3 regions of the Streptomyces sp. NPDC096339 genome follow, and region 2 is predicted to be linked to each of the others. Evidence: riboswitches for the same ligand, from Rfam matches in the RefSeq annotation. Region 2 holds a riboswitch; each other region holds the start of a gene.
The links. A riboswitch is a leader RNA that binds a small molecule or an ion and turns the genes downstream of it on or off. The one in region 2 is predicted to bind thiamine pyrophosphate.
Positions count from the first base shown of each region.

Region 1: it holds a riboswitch for thiamine pyrophosphate, as region 2 does, so the genes downstream of both, thiO (glycine oxidase ThiO) here and thiC (phosphomethylpyrimidine synthase ThiC) in region 2, are expected to answer to the same signal.
Region 3: it holds a riboswitch for thiamine pyrophosphate, as region 2 does, so the genes downstream of both, ACIQ5Y_RS19820 (thiamine ABC transporter substrate binding subunit) here and thiC (phosphomethylpyrimidine synthase ThiC) in region 2, are expected to answer to the same signal.

Region 1 is NZ_JBIWFI010000030.1:35,645-40,424, reverse strand. Features, by position in the region: gene thiE (thiamine phosphate synthase) at 1-612, opposite strand, end outside; gene ACIQ5Y_RS29565 (Rv2175c family DNA-binding protein) at 741-1,106, opposite strand; gene ACIQ5Y_RS29560 (NAD(P)/FAD-dependent oxidoreductase) at 1,336-2,562, opposite strand; TPP riboswitch at 2,644-2,755, shown strand; gene thiO (glycine oxidase ThiO) at 2,753-3,940, shown strand; gene thiS (sulfur carrier protein ThiS) at 3,937-4,137, shown strand; gene ACIQ5Y_RS29545 (thiazole synthase) at 4,144-4,780, shown strand, end outside.
Region 2 is NZ_JBIWFI010000002.1:486,571-491,350, reverse strand. Features, by position in the region: gene ACIQ5Y_RS05645 (glycosyltransferase) at 1-78, shown strand, start outside; gene ACIQ5Y_RS05640 (restriction endonuclease) at 175-678, shown strand; gene thiC (phosphomethylpyrimidine synthase ThiC) at 802-2,592, opposite strand; TPP riboswitch at 2,587-2,732, opposite strand; gene ACIQ5Y_RS05630 (YibE/F family protein) at 2,989-4,230, shown strand; gene ACIQ5Y_RS05625 (SsgA family sporulation/cell division regulator) at 4,509-4,780, opposite strand, start outside.
Region 3 is NZ_JBIWFI010000014.1:74,163-78,942, forward strand. Features, by position in the region: gene ACIQ5Y_RS19810 (phosphatidate cytidylyltransferase) at 1-1,035, shown strand, start outside; gene rlmN (23S rRNA (adenine(2503)-C(2))-methyltransferase RlmN) at 1,278-2,390, shown strand; TPP riboswitch at 2,449-2,558, shown strand; gene ACIQ5Y_RS19820 (thiamine ABC transporter substrate binding subunit) at 2,643-3,743, shown strand; gene ACIQ5Y_RS19825 (ABC transporter permease) at 3,857-4,780, shown strand, end outside.

The DNA of each region.
Region 1 (4,780 bases), on a different contig from region 2:
GGCCAGCTCGGCGGCGGCCGCGCCCGGGTCGGAGGCCTCCGTGATGGCGCGGACGACCACCACGCGGGTGGCTCCGGCGTCCAGCACCTCGTCCAGGTTCGAGGCGTCGATGCCGCCGATGGCGAACCAGGGCCGGTCCTGCTCCAGCGAGGCCGCGTACCGGACGAGCCCGAGGCCCGGGGCGTAGCGGCCGGGCTTGGTGGGGGTGGGCCAGCAGGGGCCGGTGCAGAAGTAGTCCACGCCGGGCTCGGCGACGGCCGCGTCGACCTCGGACTCCGCGTGGCAGGAACGGCCGATCAGCACGCCTTCGCCGAGGATGGCGCGGGCGGCGGGGACGGGGATGTCGCCCTGGCCGAGGTGCAGGACGTCGGAGCCGATGGCGTGGGCGACGTCGGCTCGGTCGTTCACGGCGAGGAGCTTGCCGTGACGGCGGGCGGCGTCGGCGAACACCCGGAGGTGCTCGAGCTCCTCTCCGGCCTCCATGCCCTTGTCCCGGAGCTGGACGATGTCCACGCCTCCGGCGAGCACGGCGTCCAGGAACTCGGGGAGGTCACCCTGCTTCTTCCGGGCGTCCGTGCACAGGTAGAGCCGGGCGTCGGACAGCTGCTGCATGGGTGTACCCCCCGTGATGGAGCGCGGTGTACGGGCGCGGGGCCCGCACACCGCGGTGGTTCAGATGGATCGGATGGATCTGCCGAATCGGTCGGATGGGCCGGATGGGCCGGATCGGCTGAATCGGCTCAGAGGGCGAGCGCCTGAGCCCGGCGCTTGACCTCCGTGCCGCGATTCTCGCTCAGCGCCTGCGCGGGGGTGCCGGGCAGGGTCGGATCCGGGGTGAACATCCACTCCAGGATCTCCTCGTCGGAGAAGCCGTCGTCGCGGAGCACCGTCAGCAGGCCGACCAGGCCCTTGACGACCTTGTCGCCGTCGATGAAGGGCGCGGGCACCTGGAGGGAGCGGTTCTCGCCGCGGCGCACGGCGACCAGCTGACCTTCCTTGACCATCTGGCGGACCCGGGTCACCTCGATGTCGAGCATCTCCGCGATGTCGGGGAGGTACAGCCAGGAGGGGACAAGGGCATCGATCTTTGCGTCAATCTCGGTCACACCCCAAGCCTGCCATCTCGGCTCCGCCGCCGGTACCTGACCCACCCCGTCCGGGTACCCAGGGCCCGACCCGGGCCCCGCGCCTCAAACGCCGGCGGGGCTGGATTTCCCAGCCCGTCCGGCGTTTGAGGACCGGGGTCCGGGGCGGAGCCCCCGGAAACGGAGAAAGGGCGGGGCGGGGAGCGGCTCCGCGCTGCGACCCCCACCCCCCGCCCGGCCGGTCACACGGCTAGGCGGTGGCCGACTTCAGCGCAACCCCGGGGTCGGAGACCTTCGCGGGATCCACCGGCACCCCCGTCTCGATCAGCCGCCGCCCCTGCGCAAGATCCCGCGGCCTCCCCACCGCGAGCACCGCGACCAGCGCCCCGCCCCGCAGCCAGCACACCGACCACGCCGCCCCGGCCGGGTCACCGCGCCACAGCAGCTCGTCCGCCCCGCCGTGGTGCCCGGCGTACTGCACGAAGCGCCCGAACTGCTCCGACCAGAAGTACGGGACCGGGTCGTACACCTCACCCGTCTCACCGCCACCCGCCAGGATGTTCGCCGCGACCGCCCTCGGCCCCTGCAGCGCGTTGTCCCAGTGGTGCACCAGCAGCCGCGCCCCGTAGCGCCCCGAGGGGAACGACGCGCAATCGCCGACCGCGTAGACCCCCGGCAGGGAGGTACGCAGGTACTCGTCGGCCGTGACCGACCCGTCCGCCCCGAGTTCCACCCCGGTCCCGGCCAGCCACCCGGTGGCGGGGCGCGCCCCGATGCCCACCACGACCGCCCCGGCCGGCAGCTCACGGCCGTCGGCCAGCAGCACCCGGCCCGCCTCGACCCCGGCGACCCTCGCCCCGGTGACCAGTTCGGCGCCGGCCTCCGCGTACCAGCGCCCCATCGGCGCGGCGACCTCCTCGGGCAGCGCGCCCGCCAGCACCCGGTCGGCGGCCTCGACCACCGTCACCGCGCAGCCCGCCTCCCGGGCCGCGGTGGCGAACTCGGCGCCGATCCAGCCCGCCCCGACGACCACGACCGAGGAGGCCTCGGCCAGGACCGGCCGCAGCCGGGCCGCGTCGTCGAGGGTGCGCAGCAGGTGCACGCCCGGGACGCCGTCGGTACCCGGCAGGGTCAGCGGCTCGGCTCCGGTGGCCAGCACGAGGACCTCGTACGGGACCGGTCCCGCCTCGGTGTCCAGTTCCCGTTCGGCGGCACGCAGCCCCGTGACCTCGGTGCCGAGCCTGAGCTCGATGCCGAGCCCCTCGAAGTCCACGTCGAAGGCGGAGTCCTCGGCCTTGCCGAGCAGGACCGCCTTGGAGAGCGGGGGCCGGTCGTAGGGCTGGTGCGGTTCGGCGCCCAGCAGGGTCACGGGGCCGGTGTAACCCTGCTCCCGCAGGGCCACCGCGGTCTGCACACCGGCCATTCCGGCGCCGACGATCACGACGCCGCTCTGATTCTTCTCCGTCTGATCACTCACCCGGACACCCTAATCATCTGACGATCCGTCAGGAATAGGTGCCGCCTTACCCGCCGTCGACGGCCGGGTTAGTCTGGCCACTGTACCTATCGCGGGAGTCCGGCGCACCGGGCTGAGAGGGAGGCTGGACGGCCTCCGACCGTACGAACCTGATCCGGGTCATGCCGGCGAAGGGAGGGGCTGGACGCCCATGCATTCATCTCGGAACCGAACAGGACCCGAAACGGGATCCGACGTCCTCGTCATCGGCGGCGGCATCATCGGCCTGGTCACCGCCTGGCGGGCCGCCGAGCGCGGCCTGCGCACCGTGCTCGCCGACCCGGCCCCCGGCGGCGGCGCCGCCCAGGTCGCGGCCGGCATGCTCGCCCCCGTCACCGAACTGCACTACGGCGAGGAGTCCCTGCTGGGCCTCGGCCTCGCCTCCGCCGAGCGCTATCCGCAGTTCGCCGCCGAGCTCGCCGAAGCCTCCGGCGGCATGGACATCGGCTACCGCGCCTGCGGCACCCTCGCCGTCGCCCTCGACTCCGACGACCGCCTCCACCTGCGGGAACTCCACGCCCTGCAGCGCCGCTGCGGCCTGGAGTCCGAGTGGCTCACCGGCCGCGAGTGCCGCCGCCTGGAGCCCATGCTGGCCCCCGGGGTCCGCGGCGGCCTGCGCGTGGACGGCGACCACCAGGTCGACCCGCGCCGGCTCGCGGCCGCCCTGCTGGCAGCCTGCGAGCGGGCCGGGGTGATCATCCACCGGGCGAACGCGGAACGGCTCGTGGTCACCGCCGACCGCGCGGCCGGCGCCGTGCTCGACGACGGTACGGAGCTGCGCGCGGACCAGGTGGTCTTGGCCGCGGGCTCGCTCAGCTGCAAGCTGCCCGGCGTACCGCCGGAGGCGGCCGTACCCGTCCGGCCGGTCAAGGGCCAGGTCCTGCGGCTCTCCGTACCGCCGGCGTACGCGCCGTTCCTCTCCCGGACCGTTCGGGCCGTCGTACGCGGCAGCCACGTCTACCTGGTGCCGCGCGAGAACGGGGAACTCGTCCTCGGCGCCACCAGCGAGGAACTCGGCTGGGACACCACCGTCACCGCCGGAGGGGTCTACGAACTCCTCCGCGACGCCCACGAGCTCGTGCCCGGCATCACCGAACTCCCCCTGGTCGAGATCAAGGCAGGCCTGCGCCCCGGCTCCCCCGACAACGCCCCGCTGCTCGGCCCCACCGAGCTGCCGGGCCTGCACCTGGCCACCGGCCACTACCGCAACGGCGTCCTGCTCACCCCCCTCACCGGCGACGTACTCGCGGGGCTGCTGACCACCGGTGAACTCCCGCCGATCGCCCGCCCCTTCTCCCCCCGCCGGTTCTCCGCCGCACGTCAGGAGTCCTTCGCATGACCATCTCCGTCAACGGCGAGCCGCGCGAGATCGCGGCCGGCACCACGCTCGACTCGGTGGTCGCAACCCTGACCACCGCCCCCTCCGGCGTCGCCGCCGCCCTCAACGAGACCGTCGTCCCGCGCGGCCAGTGGCCAGCCACCGCGCTGGGCGACGGGGACCGCGTCGAGATCCTGACCGCGGTCCAGGGAGGCTGACGCACCATGGCAGACGACCTCTTCACCCTCGGCGACCGGACCTTCTCCTCCCGCCTGATCATGGGCACGGGCGGGGCCCCGAGCCTGGACGTCCTGGAGCGCGCCCTGGTCGCGTCCGGCACCGAACTCACCACGGTCGCGATGCGCCGCCTCGACCCGACGGTCCAGGGCTCCGTCCTCTCCGTCCTCTCGAAGCTCGACATCGCGGTCCTCCCCAACACCGCGGGCTGCTTCACGGCGGGCGAGGCCGTCCTGACGGCTCGCCTCGCACGGGAAGCGCTGGGCACCGACTGGATCAAGCTGGAGGTCGTCGCGGACGAGCGAACCCTCCTCCCGGACGGCATCGAGCTCCTCGACGCGGCCGAGATCCTGGTCGACGAGGGCTTCACCGTCCTCCCGTACACCAACGACGACCCGGTGCTGGCCCGCAAGCTGGAGGACGTGGGCTGCGCGGCGATCATGCCGCTCGGCTCCCCGATCGGCTCCGGCATGGGCATCCGCAACCCGCACAACTTCGAGCTGATCACCGAACGGGCGGGAGTCCCGGTCATCCTCGACGCCGGGGCCGGCACGGCCTCGGACGTGGCCCTCGCGATGGAACTCGGCTGCGCGGCGGTCATGCTCGCCTCGGCGGTGACGCGTG
Region 2 (4,780 bases):
ACCGAGCACGACCGGGTCCTCGCGAACCTCGAATTCGCCCGCCGCAAGCTCGGCCTGGCCACCCAGGTCCCCGCCTGACCGCGCCGCGGCGCACAGCTCCCGGACGAACAACGACCTCTTAGTACCCTCGGCAGGCGCGAGAACGGTGTTACCCGAGGTTACGAAAGGATCGTCATGCAGACTGCGTGGATGGTGCGGGCCGGTGAGGGTGGCAAGCGGGCGGAACTCATGCTGGAGCAGGGCATCGTCGCGTTCAACGCATCATGGGTGGGGGACCTCGGGAGCTGCCGGTCCCCCTCTGCGATGGAAGCGGAGCTGCGCGCCCGGCCCGAGGAGATACGGGCCGAGGTCGGCGAAAGCCACGTCGGAAGGGCCCGTGGTTGGGCGCGTCAGTTGTGGACGTTCATCGATGGCATGCAGGTCGGAGACATGGTCGTCATGTCCCACGCACGCGGTACGAGCTACTCCATCGGGCAAGTCCGCGGGCGATACGAGCATCGGCTCGACATCGACCCGGAGGCGACGCACACGCGCAAGGTCGAGTGGCTTCGATGCCGGGTGAGCCGTGAAGCGGTGAGCGCGGTGAGCCAGGATCTGCGGGAGGCTCTGAAAAGGAGGCCGACCGTCTTCGAGATCAGCGGGTTCGGACCGGAGCTCCGCAGGCTGGCCGGGTTCTGATACGGGACCAGAGGCGCGGACACACGCTGGAACCGCCGGCCTGAGAGCACCTGGCACACAGCGGTAACGACACCGGCCCGCGACTCCCCCCATGAGGTCGCGGGCCGGGTCCGTTCAGATGCGTCAGTCCGCCAGCGGCAGGTACACGCGGTTGCCCGAGGCCGCGAACTCGGCGGACTTCTCCGCCATGCCCGCCTCGATCTCATCGGCCTTCAGGTCACCGCCGTGCTCACGGCGGATGTCCTGCGAGATCTTCATCGAGCAGAACTTCGGACCGCACATGGAGCAGAAGTGCGCGGTCTTGGCCGGCTCGGCCGGGAGGGTCTCGTCGTGGAACTCGCGGGCCGTGTCCGGGTCGAGGGCCAGGTTGAACTGGTCCTCCCAGCGGAACTCGAACCGCGCGTCCGACAGGGCGTCGTCCCACTCCTGGGCGCCCGGGTGGCCCTTGGCCAGGTCGGCGGCGTGCGCGGCGATCTTGTACGTGATGACGCCGGTCTTCACGTCGTCGCGGTTGGGCAGGCCCAGGTGCTCCTTGGGCGTCACGTAGCAGAGCATCGCGGTGCCCCACCAGGCGATCATCGCGGCGCCGATGCCCGAGGTGATGTGGTCGTACGCGGGCGCGACGTCCGTGGTCAGCGGGCCGAGCGTGTAGAACGGCGCCTCCTCGCAGATCTCCTGCTGGAGGTCGATGTTCTCCTTGATCTTGTGCATCGGGACGTGGCCCGGGCCCTCGATCATGGTCTGGACGTTGTGCCGCTTGGCGATCGTGTTCAGCTCGCCCAGCGTCTTCAGCTCCGCGAACTGCGCCGCGTCGTTGGCGTCCGCGATGGAACCGGGGCGCAGGCCGTCGCCCAGCGAGTACGTGACGTCGTACGTCGCGAGGATCTCGCAGAGCTCCTCGAAGTTCGTGTAGAGGAAGTTCTCCTTGTGGTGCGCCAGGCACCACGCGGCCATGATCGAGCCGCCGCGGGAGACGATGCCGGTCTTGCGGCGGGCGGTCAGCGGGACGTACGGGAGCAGCACGCCGGCGTGGACCGTCATGTAGTCGACGCCCTGCTCGGCCTGCTCGATGACCGTGTCCTTGTAGATCTCCCAGGTCAGGTCCTCGGCACGGCCGTCGACCTTCTCCAGCGCCTGGTAGAGCGGCACGGTGCCGATCGGCACGGGAGAGTTGCGCAGGACCCACTCGCGGGTGGTGTGGATGTTGCGGCCCGTGGAGAGGTCCATGACCGTGTCGGCGCCCCACTTGGTCGCCCAGGTCATCTTGTCGACCTCCTCCTCGATGGAGGAGGTGACGGCGGAGTTGCCGATGTTGGCGTTGACCTTGACCAGGAACCGCTTGCCGATGATCATCGGCTCGATCTCGGGGTGGTTCACGTTGGCCGGAAGCACCGCGCGACCTGCGGCGATCTCCTCGCGCACGACCTCGGGGGAGACGTTCTCGCGGATCGCGACGTACTCCATCTCCGGGGTGATCTCGCCCCGGCGGGCGTACGCGAGCTGCGTGACGGCGGCGCCTCCGCGGCCCCGGCGGGGCTGGCGCGGGCGGCCCGGGAAGACCGCGTCGAGGTTCTTGAGGCCACCGCGCGGCGAGGTGTGCTTGATGCCGTCGTCCTCGGGGCGCACGGGGCGGCCCGCGTACTCCTCGGTGTCGCCGCGACCGATGATCCAGTTCTCGCGCAGCGGGGGCAGGCCGCGGCGGACGTCGGTCTCGATCTGGGGGTCGGTGTACGGACCGGACGTGTCGTAGAGCGTCACGTCCTTGCCGTTGGTGAGGTGGACCTGGCGGACCGGCACCCGGATGTCGGGGCGGGAGCCCGCCAGGTATCCCTTGTGCCAGCCGGGCTGGCGCTCGGTCTGGCCGTCGTTGTCCTGGCTGACGGCAGGCGTGCGTGCGTCGTCCTGAATGGTCATGAGACCTGATCTCCCTACGCCGGCATTACCCGGTAACAGGTTCGGCGGTCGACGCAGCCTCTTCCCGTACACATCTGTGATGTGCGTACGGTGATCAGCGCCCTCTCAGCCCGGTGCTCCGAGCTCCCGCGTTGTGCAAAGTAGCCCCCACGCTAGCGCCATCCATGGCGTGCTGAACAGTGGGCCCCCCTCATCTCTTGCGATGATCTGCCGGTGACGTCTTCGCCGCACCCCCCCACGAAGCCCACCGAGCCCCATGACCACACCGGCCACGGGCGCACTGGTCCGGGGCATGCCTCCGGTCATGCGCCCGGCCACGGACACGGTCATGGCCACGACGGACACGGCCATGGTCATGGTCATGGCCACGGCCCGGCGGCCCCGGGCTCGAAGCACTTGCGCAGGGTCATCGCCGCCGTACTGATCCCCTTCGCCGCCGCCGTTTTCATCGGCATGGCGGTGCTCTGGCCGGGCGGAGCCCCCGCCCACGAGCGCACGGGGGTCGGTTTCGACCGGCAGACCCAGCAGGCCACGGTCGTCTCGCTGGAGCGTGTCGACTGCAAATCCGTGAACGCCTCGCAGGTGCCTCCGACGGGCGATGCGTCCACCCCCGAGGGGCGCGAGGCCCAGGCCGCGCAGACGGGGGAGTGCAGACGCGCCACGGTCGAGGTCGGCACGGGTCCGGAGAAGGGGCGCACCTTCGTGGAGGTCGTCCAGCCCGGTGCGCCGCGGCAGTTGGAGAAGGGCCAGGAGGTGGTCGTGGCCTACGCTCCGGACGCCCCGCGCGACCTCCAGTACTCCGTGATCGACGTCAACCGCAAGTTCCCGATGGCGCTGCTGGCCGGCATCTTCGCCCTCGCGGTCGTGGCCGTCGGGCGGATGCGCGGGGTGTTCGCCCTGATCGCGTTGGCCGTCAGCTTCGGCGTGCTGACCCTCTTCATCCTGCCGGCCATCCTCCAGGGATCGAATCCGCTGCTCGTCGCGGTCATCGGGGCGAGCGCCATCATGCTGATCGCCCTGTACATGTGCCACGGACTGACGGCCCGCACCTCGGTCGCCGTACTCGGCACGCTGGTCTCGCTGCTGCTGATCGGGCTGCTGGGCTCGGTGTTCATCGACTGGGCCTTCCTCACCGGCAACACCGATGACAACACCGGGCTGATCCACGGGCTCTACCCGCAGATCGACATGAGCGGTTTGCTGCTCGCGGGTGTGATCATCGGATCCCTGGGCGTGCTCGACGACGTGACGGTCACCCAGACCTCGGCGGTCTGGGAACTCCATCAGGCCGACCCGTCGATGGGCCCGCGCGGGCTCTACCGGGCGGCGATCCGGATCGGCCGCGACCACATCGCGTCGGTGGTCAACACGCTCGTACTGGCCTACGCGGGCGCCGCCCTGCCGCTTCTGCTGTTGTTCTCGATCGCGAACAGCAGCATGGGATCCGTGGCCAACAGCGAGCTGGTCGCGGAGGAGATCGTACGGACCCTCGTGGGATCGATCGGGCTCGTGGCCTCGGTCCCGGTGACCACCGCACTGGCCGCGCTGGTCGTTTCGGCCGACCGGCCGGGGTCCCCGGCCGCCTCGCCGGCCTCGGGGCCGGTCCGTGGCGGCCGGGGCCGGCGGCGCAAGCGGTGAAAGGTGGTTCCCGAGGAACGGGAACGGAGGGCATCGGGCGGACGCGGGTGGTCGGATCGCGTGCGGCGGCGCCCGTGAAAGCCGATGGGCCGTGGCGCTCGGAGCGTCGGCACACCGATCCGTTCCTCGTGGTCGGCCGGTGTCGTCCGTCGGTCAGCGGACGCCGGCATTTTCCTGTGTTTCAGGTGTGGCCGGTGTTTCAGGTGGTGCAGGCATAGCCCGTATTGCCGGTGCTGCCTCTGTGCTGCTCGTATTGCGCGCGCTGGCGCGCAAGGGCGTCAGCCCGCGTTCTGCTCGTTCTGCTTCGACTCGGCGAGGATCTTGCCGAGCGCCTCGTCGAGGTTCTCCTCGAAATCACCCAGGTTCCGCTCCTGGCCGAGGGGAACGAGCCGGTCGGTCCGGTCGAGGAACGCGACGAGCGGAGCCGCGCTGGCACGGAAGAGGGCCCGGTCGCCGCCCACCTGGAGCCGGATGTGGACATCGGACAGTTCCTCGGGATCGGTGGGGGCGATGCGCACATCACCGTCACCGCACGGCTTGTTGATGCCGT
Region 3 (4,780 bases), on a different contig from region 2:
CCCGCATACGATGCGCAGGTGGGCCCGCACACTCGGCCCATGCCCATCGTGCCCGATGCCGCCGGCCGTGACTTCGACGACCGGGAAGCACGCGATCGGGGGGCCGCCGCGGACGGCGGCCCCCTCTTCCGCGACGAGACGCCGCCGCAGGAGCCCATGCCCAGCCCCCCGCCCCCGCCTTCGCAGGCACCGCAGAACCCCTCGCCCCCGCCGCAGAAGAAGCGCGCGGGGCGGGACCTGCGCGCCGCCATAGGGGTCGGCGTCGGCCTCGGCGCGGTGATCTTCGCTTCGCTGTTCATCGTCAAGGCGGTCTTCGTCGGCGTCGTCGTCGTCGCGGTCGTCGTGGGTCTGTGGGAGCTCACCTCCCGGCTGCAGGAGAAGAAGGGCATCAAGGCCCCTCTCGTCCCGCTCGCGGTGGGCGGCGCGGCCATGGTCATCGCCGGATACGTCCGCGGTGCCGAGGGGGCCTGGGTCGCGATGGCCCTCACCGCCCTCGCGGTGCTCGTATGGCGGATGACCGAGCCGCCCGAGGACTACCTCAAGGACGTCACCGCGGGTGTCTTCGCGGCGTTCTACGTGCCGTTCCTCGCCACCTTCGTCACGATGCTGCTGACCGCCGACGACGGACCGCAGCGCGTGGTGACCTTCCTCGTACTGACCGTGGTCAGCGACACCGGGGCCTACGCGGTGGGCTGGCGCTTCGGCAAGACGAAGCTCGCGCCGCGCATCAGCCCCGGCAAGACCCGCGAGGGGCTCTTCGGCGCGGTGGCCTTCGCCATGGCGGCGGGCGCCCTGTGCATGGAGTTCCTGATCGACGGCGGTGCCTGGTGGCAGGGCCTGCTGCTGGGCCTCGCGGTCGCGGTCAGCGCCACGCTGGGCGACCTGGGCGAGTCGATGATCAAGCGGGACCTCGGCATCAAGGACATGGGCACCCTGCTCCCGGGGCACGGCGGGATCATGGACCGCCTCGACTCCCTGCTGCCGACGGCCCCGGTGGTGTGGCTGCTGCTGGCGGCGTTCGTGGGCACCGGCTGAAATCCGGGCCGCAACCGAAGGCCTCGGCCGTCTCCGGCCGACCGCGGACGCTGCCGACCTCGGTCGGCCCCCGCGGAGCGGGTTATCCTAAAAGGCGCGTCACTCGCGAGTGGCGCGCCTTTGCCGTTCCGCGTCTGCGGGGACGGCCCGTGAGAGGTCTCCCGGCTCCTGTCGAGCCGCGGTCCGCTCCGCACCGGCGGAGTCGCGCGCCCGGACCTCGCCCCATCGAGGAGTATCCGATCATGGCCCGCCCCGTTCCGGGAGAGCTCACCTTCGTCGCGCCCCGTGGAGCCAAGAAGCCTCCGCGGCACCTCGCCGACATGACCCCCGCCGAGCGCCGCGAGGCGGTCGCCGCCATCGGTGAGAAGCCCTTCCGGGCCAAGCAGCTCTCCCAGCACTACTTCGCCCGGTACGCGCACGACCCCGCCGAGTGGACCGACATCCCGGCCGCCTCCCGCGAGAAGCTCCAGCAGGAGCTGCTGCCCGAGCTGATGAACGTCGTCCGGCACATCTCCTGCGACGACGACACCACCCGCAAGACCCTGTGGAAGCTGCATGACGGCACGCTCGTCGAGTCCGTGCTGATGCGCTACCCCGACCGGGTCACCATGTGCATCTCCTCGCAGGCCGGCTGCGGCATGAACTGCCCGTTCTGCGCCACCGGCCAGGCCGGTCTGGACCGCAACCTGTCCACCGCCGAGATCGTGCACCAGATCGTCGACGGCATGCGCGCCCTGCGCGACGGCGAGGTCCCGGGCGGCCCGGCCCGGCTGTCGAACATCGTCTTCATGGGCATGGGCGAGCCCCTCGCGAACTACAACCGCGTCGTCGGTGCCATCCGACGTCTCACCGACCCCGAGCCCGACGGTCTGGGCCTGTCCCAGCGCGGGATCACCGTCTCCACCGTCGGCCTGGTCCCGGCCATGCTGCGCTTCGCCGACGAGGGCTTCAAGTGCCGCCTCGCCGTCTCGCTGCACGCGCCCGACGACGAGCTGCGCGACACCCTGGTCCCGGTGAACACCCGCTGGAAGGTCCGCGAGGTCCTCGACGCCGCCTGGGAGTACGCCGAGAAGTCCGGCCGCCGCGTCTCGATCGAGTACGCGCTGATCCGCGACATCAACGACCAGGCCTGGCGCGGCGACCTCCTGGGCCGCCTGCTCAAGGGCAAGCGCGTCCACGTCAACCTGATCCCGCTGAACCCGACGCCCGGCTCCAAGTGGACCGCCTCGCGGCCCGAGGACGAGAGGGCCTTCGTCGACGCGATCGCCCGCCACGGCGTGCCGGTGACCGTACGGGACACCCGCGGCCAGGAGATCGACGGCGCGTGCGGCCAGCTCGCCGCCTCGGAGCGCTAGATTCCGGTCCTGATCGATCATGTTCGGCCACGGGGTACCCTGTGGCCGAACCAATTTCATATTCCGACAGGGGAGCGCCACAGCGCTGAGAGTGCGGTATCCGTCATCCGCAGACCCTCTGAACCTCGCCCCGGTCATTCGGGGTAGGAAGTTCGGTCACCACTCAAGCTGTTGCGCCCTGCCCGGCGTCCGCTCCCACAGAGCGCCGGGCAGGGCCGCGTCTTCTCCTGGTCATCCCAGGAGGAATCACCAGTGAGCACCACCAAGAAGATCGCGGGCGCCGCGCTCGCGGCCGCGCTGGGCGTCACCACGCTCAGTGCCTGCGGCGGCGGCGACGCCAAGGACAAGAGCGCGGGCGGCACCGAGAGCCCGAAGTCCAAGACCGTCACGCTCGTCACCCACGACTCCTTCAACGTGACCGAGGCGGTCCTCAAGGAGTTCGAGCAGCAGAGCGGCTACACGGTCAAGGTGCTGAAGTCCGGGGACGCGGGCGCGGCGCTGAACCAGGAGATCCTCACCAAGGGCTCCCCGCGCGGCGACGTCTTCTTCGGTGTGGACAACACCCTGCTCTCGCGCGCCCTCGACAACGGCATCTTCACCCCGTACGAGGCCAAGGGCCTGGCCGACGTGAAGCCCGAGTACGTGCTCGACAAGCAGCACCGGGTCACCCCGATCGACTCCGGCGACATCTGCGTCAACTACGACAAGGCCTACTTCGCCGACAAGAAGATCGCCCCGCCGCAGACCCTGGACGACCTGGTCAAGCCGGAGTACAAGAACCTGCTGGTCACCGAGAACGCCGCGACCTCGTCGCCCGGCCTCGGCTTCCTGCTCGCCTCCGTCGGCAAGTACGGCGAGGACGGTTGGAAGGACTACTGGAGCAAGCTGAAGGCCAACGGCGTCGAGGTCGTCGACGGCTGGGAGCAGGCCTACAACGAGCGCTTCTCCGGCTCCGCGGGCGGCAAGAAGGCCAAGGGCGACCGCCCGCTGGTCGTCTCCTACGCCACGAGCCCGCCGGTCGAGGTGCTGTACGGCGAGCCGCAGCCGGCCGAGGCCCCGACGGGCGTCGCCACCGGCACCTGCTTCCGCCAGGTCGAGTTCGCGGGCCTGCTGAAGGGCGCGAAGAACACCGAGGGCGGCAAGGCGCTCGTGGACTTCCTGATCAGCAAGAAGTTCCAGGAGGACATGCCGCTCCAGATGTTCGTGAACCCCGTGACGAAGGACGCCTCCCTGCCGGAGCTGTTCACCAAGCACGGCGTGGTGGTCGAGAAGCCCGAGAACGTGGCCCCGGAGACCATCGCCAAGAACCGTGAGCAGTGGGTCTCGGCATGGACCGCGCTCGTCGTGAAGTAAGCGGTACCGAGGGAGCGGTCGCGGCGCCGGAAGGCGCCGCGCCGGTCCCGGCCGGGTCCGTGAGGCGGCCCGTCCGCGAGTCCGGCCGGGCCACGGCGGTGCGGCTCGCGCTGATGGTCGTACCCCTGGCCTTCTTCGGGCTGTTCTTCGCCTACCCCGTCGCCGCGATCCTCGGGCGCGGCCTCAAGACCGACACCGGCTGGCAGTTCGGCCGGATCGCCGAGGTGATCACCCGGCCCGACATCGCCGGCGTGCTCTGGTTCACCACGTGGCAGGCCCTCGCCTCCACCGCGCTCACCCTGGTGATCGCACTCCCGGCGGCCTACGTCTTCGCGCGCTTCGAGTTCCCCGGCAAGCAGCTGCTGCGGGCCCTGGTGACCATTCCGTTCGTGCTGCCCACCGTGGTCGTCGGCACCGCCTTCCTCGCGCTGGTCGGCCGGGGCGGGCTGCTGGACGAGCTGGTGGGGGTCCGCCTCGACACCACGGTCTGGGCGATCCTCCTCGCGCACGTCTTCTTCAACTACGCGGTCGTCGTACGCACCGTCGGCGGGCTCTGGGCCCAGCTGGACCCGCGCCAGGAGGAGGCCGCCAGGGTGCTCGGTGCCGGGCGGTTCGCCGCTTGGCGGCGGGTGACGCTGCCGGCGCTGGCCCCCGCGGTGGCCGCCGCCGCGCTGATGGTGTTCCTGTTCACCTTCAGCTCCTTCGGCGTCGTGCTGATCCTCGGCGGGCCCTCGTACTCCACGCTGGAGGTGGAGGTCTACCGGCAGACGGCGCAGCTCCTGGACCTGTCCACGGCCGCCGTGCTGACCATGGTGCAGTTCGCCGCGCTCGCCGCGATCCTCGGCATCCATGCCTGGACCGTGCGCAAGCGGGAGACCGCGCTGCGGCTGGTCGATCCGGCCCGGACCGCGCACCGGCCGCGCGGCTGGGCGCAGCGGTCCCTGCTCGGCGGGGTGCTGCTGACGGTGGCGCTGCTGATCGTGGCGCCGCTCGCGGTGCTGGTGGAACGCTCCTTCGACGCGCCCGGCGGATACGGG